Regions from separate parts of the Stenotrophomonas sp. YJH_SMC_10 genome, predicted to be linked through region 2. Evidence: riboswitches for the same ligand, from Rfam matches in the RefSeq annotation. Region 2 holds a riboswitch; the other holds the start of a gene.
What was found. A riboswitch is a leader RNA that binds a small molecule or an ion and turns the genes downstream of it on or off. The one in region 2 is predicted to bind cobalamin.
Positions count from the first base shown of each region.

Region 1: linked by a shared signal. The riboswitch ahead of AC5P9C_RS14950 (epoxyqueuosine reductase QueH) and the one ahead of btuB (TonB-dependent vitamin B12 receptor) in region 2 are both predicted to bind cobalamin.

Region 1 is NZ_JCAFUS010000011.1:101,069-108,207, reverse strand. It holds gene AC5P9C_RS14965 (RpoH suppressor) at 1-441, opposite strand, end outside; gene AC5P9C_RS14960 (bifunctional nicotinamide-nucleotide adenylyltransferase/Nudix hydroxylase) at 635-1,684, shown strand; gene AC5P9C_RS14955 (nicotinate phosphoribosyltransferase) at 1,749-3,158, shown strand; cobalamin riboswitch at 3,237-3,464, shown strand; gene AC5P9C_RS14950 (epoxyqueuosine reductase QueH) at 3,604-4,275, shown strand; gene pncA (bifunctional nicotinamidase/pyrazinamidase) at 4,331-4,957, shown strand; gene purU (formyltetrahydrofolate deformylase) at 5,091-5,942, opposite strand; gene AC5P9C_RS14935 (LysR family transcriptional regulator) at 6,057-6,968, shown strand; gene AC5P9C_RS14930 (NADH:flavin oxidoreductase/NADH oxidase) at 6,972-7,139, opposite strand, start outside.
Region 2 is NZ_JCAFUS010000004.1:222,756-229,894, forward strand. It holds gene msrA (peptide-methionine (S)-S-oxide reductase MsrA) at 1-219, shown strand, start outside; gene AC5P9C_RS08425 (aminotransferase-like domain-containing protein) at 430-1,878, shown strand; gene bioD (dethiobiotin synthase) at 1,954-2,637, opposite strand; gene AC5P9C_RS08435 (GAF domain-containing protein) at 2,706-3,188, shown strand; gene AC5P9C_RS08440 (TfoX/Sxy family protein) at 3,185-3,547, shown strand; gene AC5P9C_RS08445 (histidine phosphatase family protein) at 3,638-4,216, opposite strand; cobalamin riboswitch at 4,359-4,582, shown strand; gene btuB (TonB-dependent vitamin B12 receptor) at 4,698-6,539, shown strand; gene gph (phosphoglycolate phosphatase) at 6,777-7,139, opposite strand, start outside.

The DNA.
Region 1 (7,139 bases), on a different contig from region 2:
CCCGAGCAGCAGCGCCAACGACACCAGCACTTCCAGCGGCGCGATCTCGAATACGGCGACGGCCAGGCACAGCAGTTTGTGCGGCAGGCTGGCATTGCCGGTCAGCACCACCAGCAGGCGATAGGCCGCGCGCGCGCCACGCGCCGGCTGGAACAGGCTGTAGATGAAGCCGCGCCGCGACAGCTGTGCCGACACCGCCGACAGCCCGCCATAGCCGGCGTCGCCGGCAAGCTGCTCGCCAGCCTGCATGCGGCGATCACCGCAGGCTGCCGCTGCCGCCACCGCTGCCGCAATGGCGCCGGCCGAAGTGCCGCCGATGCTCTTGAACCGATACTCGCGGGCCAGCGCCAGTACCGCATTGGGGTACACGATGCCGCTGGTGATGCCGCCTTTCATGACCAGATCGCAGTACTTGTCCGCCACTGTCTTGCCCCCGAGCATGCCGTCCGCCGCGTGGGTTGCAGTATGGCGCAGAGGCTTCTCAGGGCCTGAGAACAACGGCGCAGTCCGCGCACGCAATGCGCCGTTCAGCAGAAAGCGTGGCTGCAGGCTTGACCGGCCCGTCCATCGGCGTAGCATCTGCAGCAAGCCAAGGGACAGACCCGCGGCTGCCACAACGACATGAGGGATTCTCATGGAATTCGACTATCTCGTCTTCATCGGGCGATTCGAGCCCTTCCACAACGGCCACGCCGCCGTTGCCCGCCTGGCCCTGAGCCGGGCCCGCAAGCTGATCTTCCTGGTCGGCTCTGCCGATACCCCCCGCAGCCTCCGCAATCCCTGGACCGTGGCCGAACGCGCCGTGATGATCCAGGCGGCCCTCGACGGCCATGGCGACCGCCTGCTGATCCGCCCGCTGCGTGACCACCTGTACAACGAAGCACAGTGGATCGCCAACGTGCAGCGCCAGGTGGCTGACGCCCTGCGCAACGACGGCGCCGCCGCCGATGCCAGAGTCGGCCTGATCGGCATGGACAAGGATGCGTCCAGCTACTACCTGCGCGAGTTCCCGCAGTGGCCGCTGGTGGACGTGCAGCACACCGCCACGCTGTCGGCCACCGAACTGCGGCGTTACCTGTTCGAGGCCGGCGACGTGGACTTCCACGGTGCATTGCTGATGCTGCGTGGCAATGTGCCGGCGCCGGTGTTCGACATGCTCGAAGCGTTCCGCAAGAGCGCGCCGGCCTATGCCCAGCTGGTCGCCGAGTACCGCTTCATCGAACAGTACAAGGCCGCCTGGAAGGATGCGCCCTACGCGCCGACCTTCGTCACCACCGATGCAGTGGTGGTGCATTCGGGCCACGTGCTGCTGGTGCGCCGCCGCTCGGAACCCGGCAAGGGGCTGTGGGCATTGCCCGGCGGTTTCGTCGGCCAGGAACAGAGCCTGCTCGACAGCTGCCTGCGCGAACTGCGCGAGGAAACCCGGCTGAAGATCCCGCTGCCGGTGCTGAAGGGGTCACTGAAGGGCCAGCAGGTCTTCGACCACCCCGACCGCAGCCAGCGCGGCCGCACCATCACCCACGGTTTCCACTTCGAATTCCCCGCCGGCGAGCTGCCGCCGGTGCGCGGCGGCGATGACGCCGACAAGGCGCGCTGGATACCGGTGAGTGAAGCCCTGGACATGGGCCCGCAGCTGTTCGAAGACCACCTGCACATCCTGGAGTATTTCCTCGGCCGCGGCTGACAGGCCCGGCCTCTCCACTGGCGGATAGACCGCCGGTGCCACCCGACGCGAAGGAGCTTCCGTCATGCACTACCTCGATAATCTTCTCCTCAACACCGACAGCTACAAGGCCAGCCATTGGCTGCAGTACCCCCCGGGTACCGATGCCACGTTCTTCTACGTTGAATCGCGTGGCGGCCTGCACGATCGCACGGTGTTCTTCGGCCTGCAGGCGATCCTCAAGGACGCACTGGCACGGCCGGTCACCCACGCCGACATCGACGACGCCGCTGCGGTGTTCGCCGCGCATGGCGAACCGTTCAACGAGACCGGCTGGCGCGATATCGTCGACCGGCTTGGCGGCCACCTGCCGGTACGCATCCGTGCCGTGCCCGAGGGCAGCGTGGTGCCCACCCACCAGGCACTGATGACGATCGAGTCGACCGATCCGGCCGCGTTCTGGGTGCCGTCGTACCTGGAAACGCTGCTGCTGCGCGTGTGGTATCCGGTCACCGTGGCCACCATCAGCTGGCACGCACGGCAGACGATTGCCGCGTTCCTGCAGCAGACCAGCGACGATCCGCTGGGGCAGCTGCCGTTCAAGCTGCACGACTTCGGCGCGCGCGGTGTATCGAGCCTGGAATCGGCCGCGCTCGGCGGTGCCGCGCACCTGGTCAACTTCCTCGGCACCGATACCGTATCGGCCCTGTGCCTGGCCCGCGCGCACTATCACGCGCCGATGGCCGGCTATTCGATTCCCGCCGCCGAGCACAGCACCATCACCAGCTGGGGCCGCGAGCGTGAAGTGGACGCCTACCGCAACATGCTGCGCCAGTTCGGCAAGCCCGGTGCGATCGTGGCGGTCGTGTCGGACAGCTATGACATCTACCGCGCGATCAGCGAGCACTGGGGTACCACCCTGCGCGATGCAGTGATCACCTCGGGCGCCACCCTGGTCATCCGGCCCGACTCGGGCGACCCGGTGGAGGTGGTGGCCGAAAGCCTGCGCCGGCTGGATGAAGCGTTCGGCCACGTGATCAACGGCAAGGGCTATCGCGTGCTCAACCACGTGCGGGTGATCCAGGGCGATGGCATCAACCCCGACACGATCCGCGCCATCCTGCAGCGCATCACGGGCGACGGTTACGCGGCCGACAACGTGGCCTTCGGCATGGGCGGCGCCCTGCTGCAGCGACTGGACCGCGACACGCAGAAGTTCGCGCTGAAGTGCTCGGCGGCACGGGTCGACGGTGAGTGGGTCGATGTATACAAGGATCCGGTCACCGATGCCGGCAAGACCAGCAAGCGTGGCCGCATGCGCCTGCTGCGCCGCCTGGATGACGGCAGCCTGCATACGGTGCCACTGCCGGCCAACGGCGACGACACCCTGCCGGTCGGCTTCGAGGACGCGATGGTGACCGTGTGGGAGAACGGGCGCCTGCTGCACGACCAGCGGCTGGACGACATCCGGGCCCGGGCGGCGGCGGGACGCTGAAGGCGTTTGCGGGAGTCAGGGCCCGGTGCGGGGCAACGGGGATCCGACCCCGGGCTTGACCCCTGCGGCCAACAGGTCCACCTTGCACACGCCGAAGGTATCCCTGCCGTGTCTGGATGGTGGCAGGGATTTAAACGGGAATCCGGTGAAGGCGCCTGGCGCGCCCATTCCGGAGCTGCCCCGCAGCGGTGAATGGAAACGAATCCTGCCAACAGCACTGGGCTCACGCCTGGGAAGCGGCAGGGAGTAGGTGGGCTGCGGCCCGTGTCCATCAGCCCGAATACCGGCCCCGGCCGGGGGACACGACCGTCCCCTGATTCGACCTGGACTCTCCGCGGGGAGGGTGCCGGGGCCATCGTCGTCCTGCGCGCGCAGGCGGTGTGGCCGCGCGCGTCCTGTTCACGGTATCCGGCCAGCCCGCTTCCACGCCCTGACGCACCCGACGATGACCGAGTTCCAACGCCCCACCCTGACCCTGCCCGCCGACGGCAAGCGCCTGCTGCTGCATTCATGCTGCGCGCCCTGTTCCGGCGAAGTGATGGAAGCGATCACCGCCTCCGGGATCGACTACGCGATCTTCTTCTACAACCCGAACATCCACCCGGTGAAGGAGTACGAGCTGCGCAAGCAGGAGAACATCCGCTTCGCCGAGCAGCACGGCATTCCGTTCATCGATTGCGACTACGACACCGACAACTGGTTCAGCCGCGCACGCGGCATGGAGAACGAACCCGAGCGCGGCATCCGCTGCACGATGTGCTTCGACATGCGTTTCGAACGCACCGCGCTGTACGCGCACGAACACGGCTACGACACCATCAGTTCGTCGCTGGGCATCTCGCGCTGGAAGAACATGGCGCAGATCAACGACTGCGGCATTCGCGCCGCCTCGCGCTATGAAGGCCTGCAGTACTGGGACTACAACTGGCGCAAGGGCGGCGGTGCCAGCCGCATGATCGAGATCAGCAAGCGCGAGCAGTTCTACCAGCAGGAGTACTGCGGCTGCGTGTACTCGCTGCGCGATGCCAACCGCCACCGCCGCGAGAACGGCCGCGAGCGCATCAGGATCGGCCTGCTGTACTACGGGCAGGACGCTGGGACGCCGCAGGGCGATTGACGTGTGCGCATGGGGCGGCCACGCTGGTCGCCCCTTCTGTTGTACCGGAACTGCCATGACCGCCCTGCCCGCCGATGTCGCCCTGCTGGTGATCGACCTGCAGCCGGACTTCATGCCCGGGGGCGCCCTGGCCTGCGACCAGGGCGATGCGCTGGTGGCCCCCATTGCCGGACTGTTGGCGCAGCGCCGCTACCGCACGGTGGTGGCGACCCAGGACTGGCACCCGGCGGACCATGCCTCGTTCGCCAGCCAGCACCCCGGCCAACGCCCGTTCGAGACCATCCTGCTGCATGCGCAGCCGCAGACCCTGTGGCCGGACCACTGCGTGCAGGGCAGCGCCGGTGCCGCCCTGCACCCGGGCGTGGACTGGACCACGGCCGACCTGATCCTGCGCAAGGGCACGCGCCAACAGGTGGATTCGTACAGCGCTTTCCGCGAGAACCACGGCCCCGACGGCGAGCGCCCGGCCACCGGCCTGGCCGGCTGGCTGCATGAGCGGCGCATCCGCGAAGTGCACGTGTGCGGCCTGGCCCGCGATTACTGCGTGCTGTGGAGCGCGCAGGACGCAGTGAAGTCCGGCTTCCGGGTGAAGTTCCTGTGGGAGCTGACCCGGCCGGTGACCGAAGCCAATGATGCGATGGTGCGCGAGGCGCTGGGCAAGGCGGGGATCGCGATCGCCTGACCCAGAGCGGTAGTGCCGGCCGCTGGCCGGCAACGCCTGGATCCCTGCAGTTGCCGGCCAGCGGCCGGCACTACCGGATCACACCCGTGGGTAGCGCCGGGCCATGCCCGGCGGACCACGAAGGGGCAGCACGTTACCGGAACACCACCGTGCGGTGCCCGTTGAGCAGGATACGGTGCTCCACATGGCGGCGAACCGCGCGTGCCAGCACCAGCGATTCGGTATCGCTGCCCAGCCGCACCAGTTCACGCGGTGCCATCGCGTGGTCCACGCGGGCCACGTCCTGTTCGATGATCGGGCCTTCGTCCAGATCCTCGGTCACGTAGTGCGCGGTGGCACCGATGATCTTGACCCCGCGCGCGTGTGCCTGGTGGTAGGGCTGCGCGCCCTTGAAGCTGGGCAGGAAGCTGTGGTGGATGTTGATCGCACGGCCGGCCAGCGCGCGGCACAGCGTGGGTGACAGGATCTGCATGTAGCGCGCCAGCACCACCAGGTCGATGCGCTCGCGCTCGACCAGATCGATGATCTGCTGCTCCTGCACCGCGCGCGTATCGGCGGTCACCGGCAGGTGGTGGAACGGAACCTGGTAGGAGGCGGCCAATGGCGCGAAGTCGGCGTGGTTGGACGCCACCGCCGCGATGTCGACCTTCAGCTGGCCGCTGTGGGCGCGGAACAGCAGGTCGTTGAGGCAATGCCCCTGTTTGCTGACCAGCACCAGCAGGCGTGCGCGGCGGCGGCCATCGTGCAGCTGCCAGTCCATGCCGAAGTCCTGGGCGAGCGTGGCCATCGCGGCGTGCACGGTCTCCAGCGGCAGGCCGGCGTCACGGTCGAAATGCACGCGCAGGAAGAAGCGGCCGCTTTCCTCGTCACCGAACTGCTGGGCGTCGAGGATGTTGCAGCCGTGGTCGAACAGCAGGCCGGACACGCGATAGACGATGCCGGTACGGTCGGGGCAGGACAGGGTGAGGATGGAATCGGGGCGCATCGGCACAGTGTAGGGCAGCATCCTGCCCAGCGGCGGGATGATCGCCGATGCAGCCGAACCGATGGGTTCAGTCCCAAGCGATACTTGGCCTCCATCGTGGCAAGCTGGTTGGTCATGAACCTGTTGCAACTGATCCGCAGCTTCACCCGCACCGCAGAGACCGGCAGCATTGCCGCCGCGGCCCGCATCCTTGGCATCAGTGCCACCGCAGTCGGGCAGAACATCAACCGGCTGGAGGCGCATCTGGGCGTACGGCTGCTGAACCGCAGCACGCGCCAGCTGGCGCTCAGCGAAGCCGGGGCGCTGTACCTGGCGCAGGTGCGCCACATCGAGGCCGACCTGGCGCGCGCGCAGGCGATGGTCACCTCCGGCGACATCGAACCGGCCGGGCCGCTGCGCATCGCCAGCAGCAGTGCGTTCGGCCGCCATGTGCTGGCGCCGTTGCTGCCTTCGCTGCAGCAGCGCTACCCGCAACTGCAGCTGGAGCTGCGCCTGACCGACCGCGCCGTGCAGCATGGCCCGGAAGCGGTGGATGCCAGCATCCGCATCGGGGCGCAGCTGGAGGACGGGGTGGTCGCGCGGCAGCTGGCGCGTGTTCCGTTCGTGTTCTGCGCCTCGCCCGCCTACCTTAAGGCCCATGGCACGCCGCAGGAACCCGCTGAACTGGGTCGCCATCGCGGGCTGCTGCACCGCTTTCCCACCGATGGCCGGCCATTGCGCTGGGGCCTGCTGAAGGACGGCCAGCGTGTGGACGCTGCGCTGCCGCCCAGCATGGTCTGCGATGACATCGATGCGCTGGCGTCGCTGGCGGTGGCCGGTGCCGGCATCACCCGGCTGGCCGCGTTCGTGGCCGAGCCGTACCTGCGCGATGGCCGCCTGCAGGCGGTGTTCGGCGCCGACAGCGCGTGGCGGCCGGAACCGATGGACGTCTATTTCTGCGTCAGCGACCGCCGCGACTTCACCGCCAAGATCCGCGCGCTGTTCGAACACCTGCGGGCCGGCATGGCGCCGGCCTGGCGGGTGTGAGCCTCAGCGCGCCTTGAACACGCCGCGCGCCTCGCGCGGCTCGCAGCGCAGGTACTGCGGCGCCGCGTCCACGCTGTCACGCAGGGCAGCGGCGGCATGCCACGGCCAGCGCGGGTCGTAGAGGATGCCGCGCGCCATGGCCACGGCATCGGCGTGGCGATGGCGCAGGAT
Region 2 (7,139 bases):
ACCCAGCTCGGCCAGGCCGGCAGCTACCGCGCACCGATCGTCACCCAGCTGGTCAGCGGCCAGCGCTTCTACCCGGCCGAGAGTTACCACCAGAACTACATGACCAACTACCCGCAGGCGGCCTACATCCGCTACTACGACGCACCGAAGCTGGCGGCCCTGGCCAAGCAGTTCCCGGCGCTGTACCGGCGCGAGGCGGTGCTGGTGCCGATGCGGTAACGACCTGGGTAGCGCCTTCTGCTGGCCGGCAACCGCACTGTTCCGGATCCCGGGATGGCCGGCCAGCGGCCGGCACTACCCAAAAAAAGACGCACGGCCATCCAGCCGTGCGCTTGGAAAATACCGGCCACGCCCCGATCAGGCCCGGCCGACGACAACATGCTAGGCTCGCCATCATCACGGGTACAGCACCAGATGGCGGGATCTTCGATGGATACAGATGACCAGGCCACGATGATTCCTCCCCGCTACCAGCGGCTGTCCGATGAACTGGCCGAGGCCATCCATGGCGGACGTCTTCCGGTCGGCAGCCGCCTGCCCTCGCTGCGGCAGATGGCCTCGCAGCGCAGGCTCAGCCTGAACACCGTGATTGCCGCCTACCGCCAGCTGGAAGATGCCGGTCTGGTGATTCCGCGGCCCAAGGCCGGCTTCGAGGTGGCGCCGCGGTTATCGGTACCGGAACGGTCACTGCGCGATGTGCCCTCGGCCCCGACCGCACCGCTGCAGCAGGTACTCATGGCGCGGGTGCTGGAGGCACAGCGCCGCCCGGGCGTGGTCGACCTGGCCTTCGCCGGCCCGCGCGGTCGGCAGTTCTACCCGGGCGCGCAGGTGGCCCGTCACACCGCGCAGGTGCTGCGCCATGGCCAGCAGACGGTGGAGACCTACGCGCGCCCGAACGGCTCGCCACGCCTGCTGGCGCAGATCGTGCGGCGTGGCCCGCGCATGGGGCTGCATACCCACAGCGAGCGCCTGCTGTTGACCCATGGTGCGATGGAGGCCCTGCAGCTGGCCCTGCGCGCGGTGACCGAACCGGGCGACGCGGTGGGCATCGAGGCGCCCTCCTACTTCAACCTGTACCCGTTGCTGGCCAACCTCGGCCTGCAGGCCATCGAGCTGCCCACCCATCCGCAGCACGGCCTGGAGGTCGATGCGCTGGAGGCGATGCTGGAGCACACGCCGCTGGCCGCACTGGTGGTGATGCCCACCGTGCACAATCCGCTGGGCTGTACCATGCCGACCGCCGCCAAGCAGCGCCTGGCCGAGCTGGTCAATGCACGCCAGCTGCCGCTGATCGAGGATGCGGTGTATGCCGAGCTGCAGTTCTGCGAGCCACCGGCTCCGTTGCTGAAAGCCTTCGATCGCGACGGCTGGGTGATGGTCGTGGGAGGCTTTTCCAAGACGCTGGCGCCGGATTACCGCATCGGCTGGCTGGATGGCGGCCGCTTCGCCGAACGCATCGCGCTGCTGAAATTCCAGTCCACCGGCGGCGAGCCACAACTGCTCGGCGATGCGGTCGCGGCGTATCTGGAGGCGGGCAGCTACGAGCATCACCTGCACCGCATGCGCCGGCTGTACCGCGAACAGGTGGGACGGCTGCGCCAGCTGGTGGCCGAACACTTCCCGGCCGGGACCCGCGCGACCGAACCGCAGGGCGGCTTCCTGCTCTGGCTGGAACTGCCGGGCGTGGACACGCGCGAGCTGTTCGAGCGAGCGCTGCAGGAGGACATCGTGTTCATGCCCGGCCAGGTGTACTCGCGCGGTGCGCGCTATCGCCACTGCCTGCGCCTGTCGTGCTGCCAGACGCTGGATGCGCGCTTCACCGGTGCGGTGGAGCGGCTGGGTGCGATCCCACGGGAGCTGGCGGCTGCAGCACGGTAGTGCCGGCCGCTGGCCGGCACCATCGGGATCACCGGGTGGATGCAGTTGCCGGCCAGCGGCCGGCACTACCCAGGATCAATCGAGCAGGTGCGCGCTCAGCGCTTCGCCGTCCGCCCCCGGCAGATGGGGCAGCCGTCCCCAGCACGGCATCGGCAGCCGCTGCCGCAGCGTGGCGATGTTCTCGTCCTGGCGCTGCATGGCCGGATCGATGTGGTTGCCGATCCAGCCCAGGCACTCCACGCCACTGGCCTGCAGCGACTGCGCGGTCAGGCGCGCATGGTTGACGCAGCCCAGCCGCATGCCCACCACCAGCAGCACCGGCAACTGCAGTGCACGTACCAGGTCGAGCTGGTCCAGCGTGGCCGAGACCGGTGCCAGCCACCCACCGACGCCCTCCACCACCACGATGTCGGCCTGCGCGCGCAGTCGCGCGAACGCGGCCACGATCCGCGTCAGTTCCACCTGCACGCCGTCCTCGGCAGCGGCCAGCTCCGGTGCCAGCGGCTGCCGCAGCGCGTACGGGTTCAGATCGGCATAGTCCGGCACCGGCCGGCTGGCCGCCTGCAGGGCCAACGCGTCCTCGTTGCGCAGGCCCTGCCCCAGGTCTTCGCTGCCACTGGCCACCGGCTTCATGCCCACCGCGCGCAGGCCGCGCCGCCGCAGCGCATGCAGCAGCGCGGTGCTGGCCGCGGTCTTGCCGATTTCGGTGTCGGTGCCGGTGATGAACAGGGCGGGCGGCAGCGTAGCGGGCAACGGCATCGATGGGCTCCAACAGGGCAACAGAGCGTGCATTATCGCCGGCCCGGCGCGCTTGCTAGACTGCGGGCATGTTCGCCAATGCCTCGCTCACCGGCAGCAAGCCGGAACAATACGCCCAGCTGCTGGAACAGGCCCGTGGCCTGGTCTACGCCGAGTCCGACCGCATCGCCAACGCGGCCAACCTCTCCGCACTGGTCTACCACGCCCTGCCCGACCTGAACTGGGTGGGCTTCTACCTTTACGACGGCAAGGAACTGGTGGTCGGCCCGTTCCAAGGCCTGCCGGCCTGCGTGCGCATCCCGCTGGACAAGGGCGTGTGCGGTGCCGCCGCCAGCCAGCGCGTGACCCAGCGCGTGGACGACGTCGATGCCTTCCCCGGCCACATCGCCTGCGATTCGGCCTCGCGCTCGGAACTGGTGGTACCGCTGCTGCGCGGTGATGAACTGATCGGCGTGTTCGACATCGACAGCCCGAAGATCGGCCGCTTCGACGCCGATGACCAGGCCGGCCTGGAAGCCATCGCCCGGGTATTCGTCGAGGCGCTGGGATGAGCGCACCCAAGCTGCGCAACATCGGCCCCAAGAGCGCGGCCTGGCTGCGCCAGGTCGGCCTGCGCAGCCGCGAGGATCTGGTCGCGATCGGTGCGGTGGGCGCCTTCGTCAAGGTCAAGCGCGCCGGCTTCAAGCCCAGCCTGAACCTGCTGTACTCGCTGGAAGGCGCGTTGCTGGACTGCCACTGGCAGGAACTCAGCGAGCCGCAGCGTGAGGCGCTGGTGCAGGATTACGAAGCACGCATCGCCGCGCATCCGCTGAAGGCGGCCGGCCCCGCCTCGGGCCCGGTGCACGAACAACGCTTCGATGCCGACGATGACGCTGAAGACAGCGTTGCCGAGGATGCAGACGAGGATTGACGGCCTGGTAGTGCCGGCCGCTGGCCGGCAACTGCATGATCTTCGCAGCGTTCCCGAGGCTGCCGGCCAGCGGCCGGCACTACCGAGGGGTTACGGCTGCTGCAGTTCCAGCAGCTCGCCTGCCAGCCCGGCTTCGCCACGTTCCAGCCATACCCGCAGGCGCGTGCCGTGGTCGATGCGCAGCGCCCAGCACAGCGACATCGGCAGGCCGCAGACCTGCGACAGCACCATGCGCAGCGGGCCACCATGGCTAACCACCAGCGTCGGCACCGGATCATCCTCGTCCAGCAGGCGGTCGAGCGCGCGCGCGATGCGCCGCTCGAAGTGGCCCCAGCTTTCGCCGTTCGGCGGTGGGAACGCATGCGGATCGGCGTGGAAGGCAGCGAGTGCATCCTCCGGCAGGTCGAACAGCGACTGCCCGTCCCAATCGCCGAAATCCAGCTCTTCCCATTCCTCGTCTGCTTCCACGTCCAGCCCGCGCGGGGTGGCCAGGGCCATCGCCGTGTGCAGCGAGCGCAGCCGCGGCGAACTGATCACCCGCTCCCAGGGCTGCGCGGCGTAGGCATCGACCAGTTCCTGCGGCAGGCGGGCCAGCTGCGGTGGATCGCTGCGGCCATCGAGGAACTCATCGCGACCGTTGCCGGCATGGCGGACCAGGTCGAGGATCATGCGCGCGTCCTGTACAGGCAACGCGGGAACAGCGGAAAACAGGCGGACATCGGCAACGGCACCACGGGATCAAGGGGCCATTCTAAAGGCATGGCAAAGGCAGTCGAGCAAGCGCGGCGCTACGGGCCGCCTGCGATGCCGTAGACTGCGCGCACTTCCAGGTGACCTGCGGCCACGGCCGGCAGGTTGAAACGGGAAGCCGGTGACGCGTGATTCCACGCCATGCCGGCGCTGCCCCCGCAACGGTAAGCACGTCAGTTCCAGGCAACAACGCCACTGTGCCCTGTGCATGGGAAGGCGCCTGGACGGTGGCCCCCCGGCCACCCGGCGGCAAGCCCGGAGACCGGCCCGGAAGCCTCAGGTCGCGATGCGGTGGGCATGGCGCTGGATGACCGCAGCCTGCGCTGCGGCGTCGGCGCATGCCTGCCTTCGCGGCTCCTCCCCTTCGCCACGCGGGCGTGCGTGGCACCTGGAGTTCCCCATGAAGCTGCAGTCCCGAATGCTGTCCCTGGCCGTGCTGGCCGCCCTGCCCGCGCTGGTCCAGGCCGCCGATGACACCACCGCGCTCGACCAGATCCTGGTCACCGCCACCCGCACCCCGATCGCCCTGCAGGACAGCATCGCGCCGGCGCAGGTGATCGACCGCGCCCAGATCGAATCCAGCCAGGCCACTTCACTGCAGGAACTGCTGCGCGGCCGCGCCGGCATCAACCTGACCAATGCCGGCGGGCTGGGCAAGCAGAGCTCGCTGTTCCTGCGCGGCACCAACTCGGGCCACACCGTGGTGCTGGTCGATGGCGTGCGCATCAACAGCGCCGACCTCGGCCTGGCGATGTACCAGGACCTGCCGCTGGCGCAGATCGAGCGCGTGGAGATCGTGCGTGGCCCGCAGTCCAGCCTGTACGGTGCCGACGCCATCGGCGGCGTGATCCAGATCTTCACCCGCCGCACCCCGGGCGATTTCGCGCCGCACTTCCAGCTCGGCGGTGGCAGCAACGGCCTGCGCGAGGCCAGCGGCGGCATCGGCGGCGGTACCGAGCGCGGCTGGTTCGGCGCCGACATCGCCTACCAGCATTCTGATGGCATCGATGCCTGCCGCGGCTCGGCAACGCTGTTCACCGGTTGCTTTGCCGACGAACATGACCGCGACGGCTACCGCAACCTGTCCAAGAGCCTGCGCGGCGGCTACACCTTCAACGACCAGTGGAGCGTGGAAGGCAGCGCACTGCGTGCCGACGGCAAGAACCACTACGACGGCTACTACAACTACTCGGAAACCCGTCAGCAGGTGCTGGCCGGCAAGGTGCGCTACACCCCGTCCGAGCGCCTGGCATTGACCGCCAATGTCGGCCGCAGCGACAACGAGTCGGACAACGTCGGCGACTTCGGTGCGCGTGGCAGTGCGCAGACCCACCGCGACAGCGCCTCGCTGCAGGGTGACATCGGCTTGGCCGAGGGCCAGCTGCTGAGCACCGGTGTGGACTGGAGCCAGGACAACCTGGATGGCAGCAGTGCCGGCTATCTGGTCGACAGCCGTCGCAACACCGGCGTGTTCGTGCAGTACCAGGGCCGCTTTGGTCGCCACCAGCTACAGGCCAGTGCGCGCAACGACGACAACCAGCAGTTCGGCAACCATGCCACCGGCAGTGTCGGCTGGGCGATGGAACTGGGACACGGCCTGCGCGTCAATGCCAGCTACGGCACCGCGTTCAAGGCGCCGACCTTCAGCGACCTGTACGACCCGTGGAGCGGCGTGCCGACGTTGAAGCCGGAGAAGTCCAAGAGTGCCAACCTGGGGGTTTCGCAGCAGGGCCAGGGCTGGCATTGGGGCCTGGATGTGTACGAGACCCGCATCGATGACCTGATCACCTACGATGCGTCGACGTTCAGGATGCAGCAGGTGGAGAAGGCGCGCATCCGCGGCGCCGAACTGACCGGTGGCATGCTGCTGGCCGGCTTCGACCTCAACGCGCAGCTGAGCTACACCGACCCGCGCAACCGCACCCGCGGCAGCAGCCAGTTCGACAAATGGCTGCCGCGTCGTGCACAGCAGACTGCGCGCCTGGACATCGATCGCCGCTTCGGGGACTTCCGTGCCGGCCTCACCGTGCAGGGTGCGGGCAAGCGCTATGACGACGCCTCGAATGCGGTGAAGGTGGGCGGCTACGGTACGCTGGATGTTCGCGCCGAATACGCATTGACGCCGTCGTGGTCGCTGCTGGCGCGCGCTGCCAACGTGTTCGACCGCCGCTATGAAACAGTGGCGTGGTTCAACCAGCCCGGTCGCGAGTACCAGCTGAGCGTGCGTTACCAGCCGAAATGACCGCGACGGTCATGGTGGTGCCGGCCAGCGGGCGGCAACATCATGACCTTCGGCGACGTCCTCGGGGTTGCCGGCCAGCGGCCGGCACTACCCGTTGCGTTGGCCCTGGGTTGCCGGCCAGCGGCCGGCACTACCCGATGCGTTGGCCCTGGGTTGCCGGCCAGCGGCCGGCACTACCTGTTGCGTCGGCCTTGGGTTGCCGGCAAGCGGCCGGCACCACCTGTTGCGTTGGCTGGGTTACCGGCCCGCGGCCAACCCCGGCAACTCACGCAGGTCGTCGATCACTGCCACCGCATGCGCGCTGGCCAGATCCAGGCCGCGCGGGTAGCCGTAGCGCACCAGCGCGATCGGCATGCCGGCCTCTTCGGCGGCGCGGTAGTCGGTCAACGAATCTCCCACCATCAGGCAGGCGTCCACCGGCAGCGCGAAATGCGTAGCGATGTGCCGCAGCGGTTCGCCACTGGGCTTGCGCTGCGGCAGCGAATCGCCCCCCAGTACCAGCGCGAACGCATCACCAATGCCCAGGTGCTGCAGCAGAGGCGGCACCAGTGCTTCGGGCTTGTTGGTGCAGATCGCCAGTGGCACGTCGCGCGCGCGCAG